One region of the Paenibacillus sp. FSL P4-0127 genome, then DNA from elsewhere that is predicted to be linked to it. Evidence: riboswitches for the same ligand, from Rfam matches in the RefSeq annotation. Region 1 holds a riboswitch; the other holds the start of a gene.
What was found. A riboswitch is a leader RNA that binds a small molecule or an ion and turns the genes downstream of it on or off. The one in region 1 is predicted to bind FMN.
Positions count from the first base shown of each region.

Region 2: linked by a shared signal. The riboswitch ahead of NYE74_RS30525 (DMT family transporter) and the one ahead of ribD (bifunctional diaminohydroxyphosphoribosylaminopyrimidine deaminase/5-amino-6-(5-phosphoribosylamino)uracil reductase RibD) in region 1 are both predicted to bind FMN.

Region 1 covers NZ_JBBOWY010000001.1:3,547,127-3,554,008, reverse strand. The annotation lists gene NYE74_RS15955 (segregation and condensation protein A) at 1-235, opposite strand, end outside; gene ribH (6,7-dimethyl-8-ribityllumazine synthase) at 314-787, opposite strand; gene NYE74_RS15945 (bifunctional 3,4-dihydroxy-2-butanone-4-phosphate synthase/GTP cyclohydrolase II) at 847-2,085, opposite strand; gene ribE (riboflavin synthase) at 2,114-2,800, opposite strand; gene ribD (bifunctional diaminohydroxyphosphoribosylaminopyrimidine deaminase/5-amino-6-(5-phosphoribosylamino)uracil reductase RibD) at 2,824-3,933, opposite strand; FMN riboswitch at 4,256-4,451, opposite strand; gene NYE74_RS15930 (SDR family oxidoreductase) at 4,701-5,555, opposite strand; gene NYE74_RS15925 (MerR family transcriptional regulator) at 5,650-5,961, shown strand; gene adhP (alcohol dehydrogenase AdhP) at 6,512-6,882, shown strand, end outside.
Region 2 covers NZ_JBBOWY010000002.1:930,434-937,315, reverse strand. The annotation lists gene NYE74_RS30545 (glycoside hydrolase family 52 protein) at 1-128, shown strand, start outside; gene NYE74_RS30540 (DUF4179 domain-containing protein) at 606-2,087, opposite strand; gene NYE74_RS30535 (sigma-70 family RNA polymerase sigma factor) at 2,074-2,619, opposite strand; gene NYE74_RS30530 (hypothetical protein) at 3,054-3,236, opposite strand; gene NYE74_RS30525 (DMT family transporter) at 3,459-4,577, opposite strand; FMN riboswitch at 4,705-4,874, opposite strand; gene NYE74_RS30520 (MetQ/NlpA family ABC transporter substrate-binding protein) at 5,154-6,029, opposite strand; gene NYE74_RS30515 (methionine ABC transporter permease) at 6,134-6,814, opposite strand; gene NYE74_RS30510 (methionine ABC transporter ATP-binding protein) at 6,807-6,882, opposite strand, start outside.

The sequences.
Region 1 (6,882 bases):
TTTTCATCGACAGCAGCGTCGCCGCCATCACCAGGAACTCGCTCGTCACTTCAAGCTCAAGCTCCTGCATGTCTTGTAAATACTCGAGGTACTGATCCGTAATTTCGCTGACGGAAATATCCTGAATGTCGATCTCCGCCTTGTCGATCAAATGCAAAAGCAGATCCAGCGGCCCCTCGAAGGTTTCCAGCTTGTACAATACTGTCGTCAATGAACATCCTCCACCCGTAACCATACATATGTAAATAAGTTTACCTTAAAAATGAAAAAAGTAGTACCCTAACGTCGATTAGAGTACTACATTAAATAAGCACTATTTTAGCTGTTTCGTCAAGTTTGCCATCTCGATCGCCGTTATCGCCGCGTCCCAACCCTTATTCCCGGCTTTGGTGCCGGCGCGTTCGATCGCCTGCTCGATATTTTCCGTCGTCAAAACGCCGAAGATCGTCGGAACGCCGGTTTTCAGGCCAACCGCCGCGACGCCCTTGGCGACTTCGTTGCAGACGTAATCGTAGTGCGAGGTGGAGCCGCGGATAACGGTGCCCAGCGTGATGACCGCGTCGTATTTGCCGCTTTCCGCCAGTTTTTGAGCCGCAAACGGAATTTCAAATGCGCCCGGCACCCAGGCGACGCTGACTTCCTCGTCCTTGGCGCCGTGCCGCTTCAGCGCGTCCAGCGCGCCGGACAGCAGCTTGCTCGTGATAAACTCGTTGAAGCGCCCCACGACGATCGCATATTTTAACCCTTCCGATATTAAATGCCCTTCAAATACGTTTACGTTAGCCATATCGAATCATACCTTTCATTATTGGAATGAAAATCGCTAGCGGTTCGCCCTTCGGCCTGTCAGACCCGGGGCGACTCGTCTTGCTCCAGATCGTCGAACTTCAGCAGGTGGCCAAGCTTCGTCTGCTTCGTATGCAAGTACTTGGCGTTATCGGCGTTTTCCTTCATTTGAATCGGCACCCGCTCGACCACTTCCAGGCCGTATCCCTCCAGGCCTTTGATTTTGCGCGGGTTGTTCGTCAGCAGGCGGATTTTCCGCACGCCCAAATCCTTCAGGATTTGCGCGCCGATCCCATAATCGCGGAGATCGGGCGGAAAACCGAGCTTCAGATTGGCATCGACCGTATCGTAACCTTCTTCCTGCAGCTTATAGGCTTTCAGTTTATTGATCAGCCCGATGCCGCGTCCTTCCTGGCGCATGTACAGCAGCACGCCGTTCCCCGCTTCCTCGATCTGCCGGAGCGCCGCTTCAAACTGCGGGCCGCAATCGCAGCGATGCGAATGGAACACATCGCCGGTCAGACATTCCGAGTGAACGCGGACGAGCACCGGCTCAGTGCTGTTGATTTCGCCTTTAACCAGCGCCACATGTTCTTTCGAATCAACCTCGTTCGTATAAGCGACCGCGCGGAATTCGCCGTAATCGGTGGGCATCCGCACTTCGACTTCGCGGTTGACCAGCTTTTCCTTTTCGTTGCGGTAATGAATCAAGTCTTTGATGCTGATCAGCTTCAGATCAAACGTTTTGGCGATCTCGGCCAAATCCGGAAGTCTGGCCATCGTCCCGTCTTCCTTAATCACCTCGCAGATGACCCCCGCCGGATACGAGCCGCACATGCGGGCCAAATCGACCGCGGCCTCCGTGTGGCCCGCGCGCCGGAGCACGCCGCCTTTTTTGGCGATCAGAGGGAACATATGGCCGGGCCGCCGGAAGTCCGCCGGCTTCGCGTTCGGGTCCATAATCCCTTTGACCGTAAGCGAACGTTCATAGGCGGAAATCCCGGTCGACGTATTTGCATGGTCGATGGACACGGTAAAAGCCGTCCCGTGATAATCGGTATTTTGCGCAACCATCGGCTGCAAATCAAGCTCTTCGGCCCGCTCCTGCGTGATCGGCAGGCAGACGAGTCCGCGCCCTTGCGTGATCATAAAATTGATCACTTCCGGCGTCGCTTTTTCCGCCAGGGCGACGAAGTCCCCTTCGTTCTCCCGGTCTTCATCGTCTACGACGATGATAACTTTGCCTCGCATTAACTCGTAGATCGCATCTTCCACACGGTCCAATCGTATCTCGCTCATGCTTTTTCCCCTCCTGTTTCAACAAACTTTAGGCAAAACCGTTGGCGGTCAAAAACGGCAGATCGATTCCGGATTGGCCGGTTGGGCTGCCGGGACCTTCATCCTCAGGTTCGCCGTGATTTTTTCCGTATTTCAGCAAATGCTCCACGTATTTTCCCAGCACATCGCATTCCACATTTACCGTATCTCCCGGGCGTTTAAACGCAAGCACCGTCTCGGAAAGGGTATGGGGGATGATCGAAACGGCAAATTTCCCGCTCCCGGCCTCCACGACCGTCAGACTGATGCCGTCCACCGTAACCGAACCTTTGGGAATGATGTATTTGAACAAAGAAGATCGAAGCGGTGCGATTTCGTATACGACCGCGTTCTGGTCCCGGCCTGTGCCGACGATTTTCCCGACGCCGTCGACATGCCCCTGAACGATATGGCCGCCGAAGCGCCCATTTGCCGCCATCGCCCGTTCCAGATTGACCCGGCTGCCCGGCTTCAAATCTTTCAAATTCGTATTCCGGTACGTTTGCGGCATCACATCGACCGTAAAGGAGGCGGCGCCTACGGCGGTGGCCGTGAGACAGACTCCGTTGACGGCGACGCTGTCCCCGATTTTGATATCTTCGCTGACCACCTGCGCGGAGATTTCCAGCAGCATCGCCTCTCCCTTGCGGCCGATCGACTTCATCGTTCCGATTTCCTCGATAAGTCCCGTGAACATCTCTTTTCCCTCCTCTGGTTCATTTACGTTTCGCTCCAAACCGGATAACCCCGGATGCACACATTATCTCCGATTTGCGTTATTTCCATATCCCGCAAGGTGACGGCGTCCCGCATCAAATCGAAGCCGGCAAACCTGAAATTCACCGCCGCCTCTTGGCCGCCGCCGATTAGCTTGGGGGCAAAAAACAACACGATTTCATCCACAAGCCGGTTTTGCAAAAGCGAGCCGTTTAAGCGGCCGCCGCCTTCCGCCAGCACGGACGAGATGCCTTTGGCTCCGAGCTGTTCCAGGGCAAGTTTGAGGTCCACCTGCGGCCCGTTTCCGCAGCGCATCACTTCGGCGCCCAGGCTTGTTAGCAGCTCCGCCTTGGCCGGATCGGCCCGCTCCGTCGTCAGCAGGATCGTCGGGGCCGCATGATCCTGCAGCACCTTGGCCGTTTCGGGAATCCGCAGCGTGGAATCGACGATCAACCGGACCGGCGACAGCCCCGGAACGGAAAGCCGGGTTGTGAGCTGCGGATCGTCGGCAACGACGGTGGAGACGCCGACCATAATCGCCTGATGCCGGTGCCGCATCGTATGCACGATTTCCCGCGCGCTTTCATTGGAAATCCATTTGCTGTCCCCGGTGCGGGAGGCGATTTTGCCGTCGAGCGTGCTGGCCGTTTTGACCGTGACGTAGGGGAGCCCCGTCGTAATAAATTTGATAAACTTCCGGTTGATCTTCACGGCCCTTTCCCGGAGCACGCCCACCTTTACCTCAATCCCCTGATCGCGGAGCATGGCGATGCCCCTGCCGGCAACCTGGGGATTCGGATCCTCGCAGGCGATCACGACCCGCTTGACCCCCTCGGTAATCAGCCGCTCGGCGCAAGGCGGCGTCAAACCGTAATGGCTGCAGGGCTCCAGCGAGACGTAAACGGTGCTGCCCTTGGCGTTCGCTCCGGCCATGTTCAGCGCGTGAACCTCCGCGTGCGGCGTGCCGCGCTCAAGATGCGTCCCCAGGCCGACGAGCGCGCCGTCTTTTACGACCACCGCGCCGACCACCGGGTTGACGCCGGTTTGGCCTTGGGCCCGCTCGGCCATATCCAGGGCCAGCCCCATGTAGTATTCATCGTCGATCACTTGCATTGCCTCTCGCCTCCCGCCGAAATCCAAAATCACATAAATCTCAAACCAAAACCCCAAACAAAACCAAATAACCCTGCCGAAACCAATCCGGCAGGGTTGTATGAGAGTTATCCTACGCAAGACGCAAGCCAAAAGAGCGGACGGCAAAGACAATACCGCCAAAAAGACGGGTAGCCTAAAGACGCCGTATTTTCAAGCCGTCATTTCATCGCGCAACTAAACTTTGTGAAATGCGGAACTTGAAATACAAAAAGCTCTTTGGTTGCAAACACACCGAAATAGTAAATAATAAAGAATAACTAAAACGTGCGTGTTTTTTCGCGTTTTCCTTCTCCCATCCAGACTATACTGTCGGTCCCGGAATCGCACCGGCTCAGCCGCTTGCGCTTGTTCAGCGCTTCGCGGGTCACGGACTCGTGCTTGAAACGGAGGGGATTAATACCGACCGGCGAAAATCGCCGCTATCCGTTTCAGCCATCACCGTCGGTAGGGAATTTCACCCTGCCCCGAAGGATTGTAGCTTATTTGGTTGTGGTCCTATGACATGTCATAGGCTCTGCGGTAATGTTACCACCACAAAATAAAAAATGCAACAACTCCCATCCCCAAATTAAATTACATGTCTGAATTATCCGTGCCTTACAGCCACCGAAAGAACGGGTCTCTTGGAACTTTAATCAGTTTCTTGCCGCCTCATTTTTTCTTTATTTATCGGTTCATCTCGCCGTCTCCACTTTGCATACGGATCAATAATTTCACTTTAATCTCTACACCCCAAAATAATGCCCTTCTTCGAGATCGGCGATCAGTCCGGGCTGCACCGGTTTCCAGCCCAGAAGCTCCCGTGTTGCCAGACTCCCCTGCGCAGTGTTGAACACGCCTGCGATGTCGAATGCCGCAATGGGGCCAAGAAAGCCGAAATGGGCGGTTGCTTCTTCAGGTGTGATGCTAACCGTCGGCACGTTCAATTGCCGCCCGATGACCTCGGCGATCTCGCGGAACGGAATGCCTACATCGCCGACGCCAAGCAGCCGTGAGCCCGCCGGGGCGGATTCCAGCGCCAGTCGGTACAGAACCGCCGCATCCAGACGGTGAACCGCCGGCCAGCGGTTCATTCCGTCGCCGATGTAGGCGGCGAAGCCCTTCTCCCGGGCGATGTTGATCAACATCGGCACAAAGGCCCTATCGCCTTCGCCGTGCACGGTCGGTGCAAGCGTGACGATGGATGCCCGAATACCCCGCTCTGCCATGGCGAGCACGGCATCGTCCACGGTATGTCCATTTTCGTGAGGGTGACCCGTGGTAATAAACGGCTTCCCGGAGCCTTCGAGCGCCGCCCCCATGGCTTGGGCGGCCCGCAAATCCAGAGCCAGCGCAGCTTCAAAGTCGGAAAAGTCGCCGGTGAACGCCAGATGAATCACGCCGTCCGCAGCTGCAGCGGCGCTGCGCAGAGTATCGAGATCGTCCAGCGTGCCGTATAGCGCTTCAGCTCCCGCTGCCTTTAATCCTGCGGCTTTCTCTTCAGAACGGCAAAGACCCGTTACTGTATGTCCCGCGCCGATCAGTTCCCGGACAACTGCGGAACCGACATACCCTGTTGCTCCTGTAACAAAAACATGCATAATGATATCCTCCTTCATGAGTTGACTGCTTGAACGTGTTAAGCATAAACTATGAAGTGAACTCTAGGGCAAGCGGCCCAAAGGAGAAATGATCATGAGAATTCAGGAACTGGCGGACAAGATGGGATTAACGATCCATACGATCCGCTTTTATGAAAAGGAAGGCTTGCTGGATGCTCGGCATGTCCGGCGAGAAAGCAACAATTACCGTAACTATTCGGAAGAGGCTGTCGAGCGGAAAGCAAGAAGAAAGAATACGACCAAATGCTGGACACCCTTAACAAGATGCTGGAGTACAAGACTCTACTCATGGACGATCCGCAAAAAGCTCAAGAGATGCAAAGGACTTGGTATGCCAGTTCTTCCGATTGAGTTGCTTATGGCTTTGTTTGAAATGGATAATTAATGGCATAAGCCATCGTTTCCCGATGGCTTAATGAAGTGACTTACATTCTTTCTTCTCCTAAATTTTTGTCTCATCTTTCGTAAGAGCTCGTACTTTCTCCAAGGTTTGGATTAAACAAAGGTTCAATATACGTTAGACAATAGCTTTCATACTGCTGGGGATAACACGGATCCACTTTACGGCAAACTCCTGTGACTACCCCCTCCTCCATTAACTGCTTGGGCTGGGGATTGTCGGTGCCCTTCTGGCTTTGCTTCTACGCAAGCTAAACCAAGTTTCCGAGTGAGAATCTCATCACAGGTTCACCAATATGGGAAAGACAGCTCAATAAAGAAACATTCTTTGTTTTACTCTCTAAACTTAATTGCCGATAAAAATTGCTATGGAATTGCCCCCGTTACCCCGTAGTTGATAATTCATATCAATTACGGGGTAACCATATATGTTCTTATTCTTAAGGTATATTTCCAAAACAGAATTCGAATGATATCGGGTAGTCTCTGTATGAAGCAGTGATACCAACGATATCAGCCAAAGGAGATTTATGATCATGAAAGCAGCAGTTGTCACGAAGGATCAAAACGTCCATATCGAGGACAAGCAGCTTCGTCCCCTAAAGCACGGCGAGGCTTTGGTCCAAATGGAATACTGCGGGGTATGCCACACCGATCTGCACGTTAAAAACGCGGACTTCGGCGACGTAACGGGCCGGGTGCTGGGCCACGAAGGCATCGGCAGAGTCGTTGAACTGGGCGAAGGGGTCACGAACCTGCGCGTTGGAGACCGGGTCAGCATCGCATGGCTGTTCGAGAGCTGTGGACGCTGCGAATATTGCCTGACAGGCCGGGAAACGCTGTGCAGAGAGGTCAAAAATGCGGGATATACCGTAGACGGCGCGATGGCGGAGCAATGCATCGTCAG
Region 2 (6,882 bases), on a different contig from region 1:
CCGCCTGGCTCACCTCCGAGCAGAACGCCTACTGGAGCTGGAGCGACCAGATGATGGCCGGCGTCATTTGCGGCAGCCGCTACTACCCGCGCGGCGTAACCGCCATTTTGTGGCTGGACGAGAAATAGAACAAATCTGCGGGGTGCCGCGCAGTGAGGTAAACCGCCGGCCGGAGGCCTCCCCTCCGGAGATCCTTTGCTTGGGATGTGGAGAAGGCGCACTGCCTGCGTTTTTGTAGGTGGCCAGGGGAATAGCGGTAAATAATGTCCCTATTTTCAGCAAAAAAGGTAAATTGACTAAAATAGAGGAGTTTTTTACCGCTAATTTGGGAATAAGTGGACAAAGAGGGGCTTTTCCCATGCTTGTTACCCAGATAAGGCCCAAAAGTTCCGCTATTTCATGCAGAAGCGGAACTTTTTAAAAATAACGCCATAAATTACCGCTATTCCGGCAACAGAGGCAATGGCTGGCCCCTATCCTCGCCTCCCCGCACCTAAAGCAAGGGTTTCTCAAAAAAACGGGGTTGTCCCTAAGGTCATGTATATGACCTTTTGGGCAGCCCCGTACTATATCGCGTTTTTTATGATGAAATCTGTACATGCAGCCTAACGAATGCGCTGTTCATCCACTTCATTTAATTCCAGAACGTTACCCCAATATCTTATAATATCGAAGCTGAAGGGGCCGGGATATTGCCGGTAGTTCGGAATGGAGAGAAATGTTCCTTCCCCGGCATCATATTGCTGAGTGAAGGGATGACGCTCGCCGTCGGCATCCGCAAACGTATCCTTCAGTTCGAAATACCCTCCTTTAACCTCTTTTTGGGGCCCGTATTGCAGACGCAAACGCAATTCCTCGTCCGTACTTTCCTCCGGAATCCGCTCCAGTGAGATCTGGGAATCGGGAGAGTGAACCAGCTTGCCTTCCTCGGGATCAACGGTAATCTGCACTTCGTGATCGGGCTGGAAGCTCGCATAATAAAATTTTAGCCATAATTCCCTATGCTCCGAGTAGAAGCTGCTGGTCAGGTAAATCGTTCCCCCTTCAGGCGTCAGCAGGGTTCGATCATACCTTAATGTTGTATCAAAATCCATGCGCTCCTTTGCCTGCTTTTTCAGTGAGGCAAGCTCCAGCACGGCTTCGATCTTTTCCAGCTTTTGGCCGGTGCTGCTCTTGAAATCGAAAACAAGGTCCGTCCTCAGGGGGCTCTGAATCAGTTTGGTAAAGGTGATCTGCTGTCCGCTCTGCGTTATCTCCACGTGGATCGGCCGCTCCTCAATATCCGCGGCGTGAGCGCCATTTTGAATCGTAACGGGTACGACCAGGTTTTCTGTTCTCTCTACACTAACATTGCTGCTTTGGCGTTCATTGCTGCCTTGCCGTTGAAACTGAGACCAGGTCGTTTTGATCTGGAAGCTTTCCGGAATTTGTCCGGCCGTTTCAAAATCAAATACCATAACCCCCTTGGTCAGCGGCTGATTTTTAGGCAACTGGGCGTAGGTGTCCCAAGTGAACGAACCATTCAGCGGCCGGCCCTGACGATCCAGCAACTGCGGAGGCTGGTTATAGCTCAGGCGTAATGGAAGATCCTCATTCTGGTTCTCTGTGGTATAAAACATAATGATTCGCCTGCTGTCCGCCACGATTCCATCAACCGTCATTTTATAACCTTTAGCGACGATAGATTGATTCAGCTCATGATACAGACCGTGATCGGCAGCTTGTTTGAGCATGTTGAGAAGTGAAGGATTATCCAATTGGCTGTTCGCATCGAAAATGTTCTCCACATAGGAGGGAATCCGCGCATTGATCGGTGCCTTTTCTGCCGCTGGGACCCGGTATATCCGGTTTAGCTTATAGCTGCCTACTGCGCCGGCTCCGATGACCAACAAGATAGACAGGACCGCAGCGGCAACGCGAAGCCGCTTCATCGTCCGCAATCGGGACAACGGACGCATCCGTTCACGAGCAGCCCGCTCTATGCCCTGCCGCAGCGCCTCGTCTAACTTCTCGTCCGTTACTCTTCCGGCAGCCTGACGTACTTCCTGCCAGCTTTTTTCCATTATCCAGTCCTCATGATTGGCCATGTTGAAGTTCACCTCCATGTTCGTCTCCGTAATTTATTTTGCCGCGCAATTGCTTGAGTCCCTGGTGCAGCCACGTCTTGATGGTCCCCTCCGCCTTCCCGAGTATTTGGGCGATCTCCGGAACGGTCATATCATTGTAGTACCTGAGTATAATTGCATTTCTGTACTTGGGCTTTAGGCGGCTTAGCGCCTTTTCCATGTCGAGCTTTGCAACACTTATCATCTCGGGGGTGTATGTAACGGAGCGCTCCAAAATGATCTTTTTCCGGCGTTTTTGCCGTCTTAGTTCTTCTATGCAGCAATGGATGACGATTCGGATCAACCAAGGCAGCATTGCGCCGGGATCTTTTAATGTGTGGCATTTCGACCACCCCCTATATGCTGCTTCCTGCAGCATATCCAGCGCGTCGGCCTCGTTGTGCATATAGCTGTATGCAACACCGTAGAGCTTTCGCTTGTGCCTGGACACGAAGTTGAAGAAGGCTTCTTCATCTCCCGTGCAAACAGCCACGGCCAGCTTTTCCTCTTTCATGATGCCCTCCCTGTTCATAAGCTTCTTTCTTCAGTTGAATGCTGCTGATCTGTCTTGAACTCTCACTTTATAGACGGAAAGTTAACCTCCAAGCGTTTTATTTTTTTATGGGCATGAAAAAAGATCGCCGCGTTATCCTGACCAAGAAAGCAGGGTAACCGGCGATCTTTCTTTTAAAACGGGATGTTTGTATTGAACCGATAACCAAGCTGACCGGATAACTTGGCCAGAAATTCGGCATCAGTTTTGGCTGCCTCTCTGTAGGAAAAAATAGACTTCTGTTCTTCATAGCGCCCTCAATCGGGCTCGAATCTCCGACAACAGCCGGTTCTTCTCTTCCGGGGGAATCCAATCCGCGAGTCTGGCGGCGGCGACCGGCAAGGTCCATCCGTCGATTTCATGATAGCTCACATTCGAATGCTTTAAGTAGTGCTTTAAATATCCTTTTCGGCTTCGCTGATTCGCTGCCTTAGGAAATTTACGATGATGGATACGATTTTGGGAGTTCCCTCGGGCATCGTTCCGTAAGTCAAAAAAAGCAGGGATCTTGCAATATCCCCCGATGGATTGCCAGCCATTCCGGTCATCCAATCGATGATCCAATAATCCGTAGCCACCAGATCATCTCCTATAAAGATGGTACGTCTCGAAATGACAATATCTCATTGGAAATATCCAATGGCTTTGCCGCGGATGGGCTCCTTTCGCGAATTTTAGCTGATTCTATTGGAAATATCCAATCAAGCTTGCGAAACTGGGAGCAGAAACAAAAAAGACCTCCGCAACGGAGGTCGCCAAAATCAAAGTTAGTTAACACACAGGTTAAACGATCTTCCCTGTTAAGCGCCAGCTTTACCCACTTTGCCCGCGTTGCCCGCTTTCGTCTCCGCGGCGGGCGAGCCGCCCTGGCGTGAGATGATGAACAGCGCCGCCCAGATCAGCACGAAGCCGCACACTTGGGCCGCCGTAATCATCTGCTGGAACGCCACCCAGTTGACGAGCACCCCGACCATCGGGAAGCTCAGCTCGGCCAGCGTGGCTACCGACGCCTTCGTGGTCGTCAGTCCTTTGTAGTAGACGAGCAGGCTCAGGAGACCCGGCAGCAGCGCTTGTCCAAGCATATTCAGCGAAACGGCGGCGATTTGCCAGCCTCCGGCCGGCAGGTTCCAGCCCGCCCCTTCGTTCCAGGCGATAGCCAGCAGCAGCGGCAGCGCCAAAATAAACCGCAGCGACGTCACCGTCTCGTACTTCATCTTCCCGACCATCAGCCGCCCCATCACGGTGGAACCGCCCCAAAGCGCGGCCGCTCCCAGCGAAAGCAGGCTGCCGATTTGCACGAAATCGCTCCAGTGCCCGATCGGAACCGTAAATCCGAAAGTAAGCAGGTACGTTCCGGCCAAAGCGACCGTCAGCAATCCGAAAAAGTGGCGCGGCAGCTTCTCCTTCAATAGCAGGCCGGCGAGCAGGATGGCGAACAGCGGCTGCATTTTTTGCAGCAGCAGCACGGCGTTCAAATCGCCGCTGGAGAGCGCCATCGTGAACAGGATGGTGGCGATCGCCGACCCGCCCCAGGAAATGAAGAGCAGCGCGCCGGCGTGGCGCCAGCCCAGCCCTTTCAGTTCGGAGCGGTTTTTCCATAACACCGGAACGGCCACCAAAGCGATGATGATGTGTTCAATCAGAACGATTTGCGCCGACGTCAGCGACTTCAGCAAAATGACCCGAAACAGCGGGTCGACGCCCCAAAGGGCGGCTCCCAAAACAACGAGCCAAAACCCGGTTTTCGCCGTACCTTTCGCGGCCGCGCTCCCGGCCAAGGCTGCCGCTTTCCCTGACGCGCCGCCTGGCGCTGCGGCCCCTCCCGCCAGCGTGCCGGCGCTGCGTCCGGCCTGCAAACCGGTCTTGCCGGTTCCCGCTCCTACTCCGTTTACTCTGCTGCTTGCGCTTGCATTTTTCATAATGATGTCCCCTTCTTGAATATGGGGTCTACGTAGAAAACCCCCGCAATCCTTCCTACAAAAGGGGTTGCGGGGGCGACCAAATAAGCCTGGCCGAAGCAAAAAAAGCTCCGTTCAAACTTGCTTGTTTGATCTTCTCCCATCCGGACTATACCGTCGGCCTTGGAATCGCACCAAGTCAGTCGCCAACCGCGGACAACACGCGGTAAACGAGTCGCGGGCTTAAGCCCCTCTCTTCCCATGGAACAGAGGAACCTCACCGCCGGTCAGGAATTTCACCTTACCCCGAAGATCCATATTCATTTAAATTTTTTTAAAAATGTTGGGTTGGTTTCAGCATAACGCATCCACCCCAATATCACTGTAGCAAAAATCACATGAAAATTATATTTGAAAATTCTTGAAAATTCAAGACCTCCCGACATTGGCATTACCCGCCCAACGTTAATTACCTGAATTACACCCGCTTCGCCACGTCGAAGTTGTTTTCGATAAGCAGCCAGTTTTGCGGGAAGCTGAAAGCCCCCGTTTCCTATAGCTCATGCCCCAAAGGTCCAGTTCTTCCCAAGCCCGTTTTTAGAACGCCGGCAGCGCGATCTCGTCGTATTTTTGTTCCAGGAACTGTTTCACTTCCGGGCTGGAAATCGCTTTGGCCAGCTTTTGGACCGGCTCCGAATCCTTGTTGTCCTCGCGGGCGACAAGCGTAATGGCAAACGCGGAATCGACGGTTTCCGTCAGCAGCGCGTCCTTCTTCGGCGTCAGTCCGAGCGGACTGGCATACGCCGGCGTCATCAGCACCAGGTCGGCGTCATCGAGCATCCGGGCCAGCATCAGCAAATCGACTTCTTCGAATTTGTAATTATGGCTGTTTTCCACGATGTCCCCCTGGGTGGCTTCCAGCCCCGCGCCTTCCTTCAGCTTGATGACCCCCGCCTTATCCAGCATCATCAGCGACCTAGCGATGTTGGAAGGATCGTTGGCGATGGCGATCGTCGCCCCGTCCGGCAGTTCCTCCATCGATTTGTACTTTTTGGAATATGCGCCGTACACCGCGTGATATACCGGCTGAACCGCCGCTAGATGGGCGTTTTTGCTTTCATTGTACTGTTCCATGTAAGGAACGTGCTGGAAAAAATTCGCATCGACTTCCTTGTTCGCCAAGGCATCGTTCGGCTGCACGTTGTCGGACAATACGACCAGTTCCAGATCGATGCCCTCCTCCTTAAGCTGCGGCTTAATCAATTCAAGAATTTCCGTCATCGGCGGAATCAAGGTGGCTACCTTCAACGTTGTCGTTGTTGTTTCTGCGGACGCTGCCGCCGAAGTTGCCCCGTTCGTCCCCGCTTCATTTCCGGCGCCTTTCGCCGCCCGGTCTTGTCCGCCGCCGCCCCCGCACGCAGTCAGCACAAGCGCCAGCAGCGCCAAGCTCATCATCCATTTCATCATTTTCATGAAAAAACTCCCCCTTCAACCCTCATCCTAATTCTCTTCCTTGCTCTTTTTACCCGCTGCCTGCTTAATGCTGCCAGTGAATCCGGGCTTCCCCGCAAAAAAACTTAACGCTTGTCCAAACGCCGGGAAATCGCATTTCCCGCAAACTGAATGCCCTGCACCAAAATAATCATCAGCACGATGACGGCAACCATCAGCTCCGTTTCGAAGCGCTGGTAGCCGTAGCGGATGGCAAAATCGCCGACCCCGCCGCCGCCGACCACCCCCATGACCGTGGAGTAGGAAATAAAGCTGATCGTCGAGGAGGTCAGTCCAAGCACCAGACCGGAACGGGCTTCCACCAGTAAAAATTTGAAAATGATAGCCAGCTTCGAGGCCCCCATGGCCCGGGCCGCCTCCATCACGCCGCGCGGCACCTCCAGCAGCGACTGCTCCACGAACCGCGAATAAATCGCCACCGCCACGATCGCCAGCGGCACGGAAGCGGCCAGTGTTCCAATCGCGGTGCCCACAATCAAGCGGGTGAGCGGAATCATGAACACGACCAGCAGCAAAAACGGAAAGGAGCGTACAATGTTCACAGCGCTGTTCAGAACGGCCGACCAGCCGCGATGTTCGTACAGCTGCCCTTTGCTGGTCAGAAACATCAGCGTGCCGAGCGGAAACCCAAGCAGGATAGCCGCGGCCAGCGAGATACCGACCATCATAAACGTTTCGCCGATCGCTTCCCCGATCTGAGCGCGGTATTGCAGCACATCGTGCCACATGGCGGCAAAATCAAACATGGCGCCCCTCCGTTCCTGCGAGCAGCTGCTCCCGGTAGGACATCGCAAGTGCAGACTTATCCGCCGCA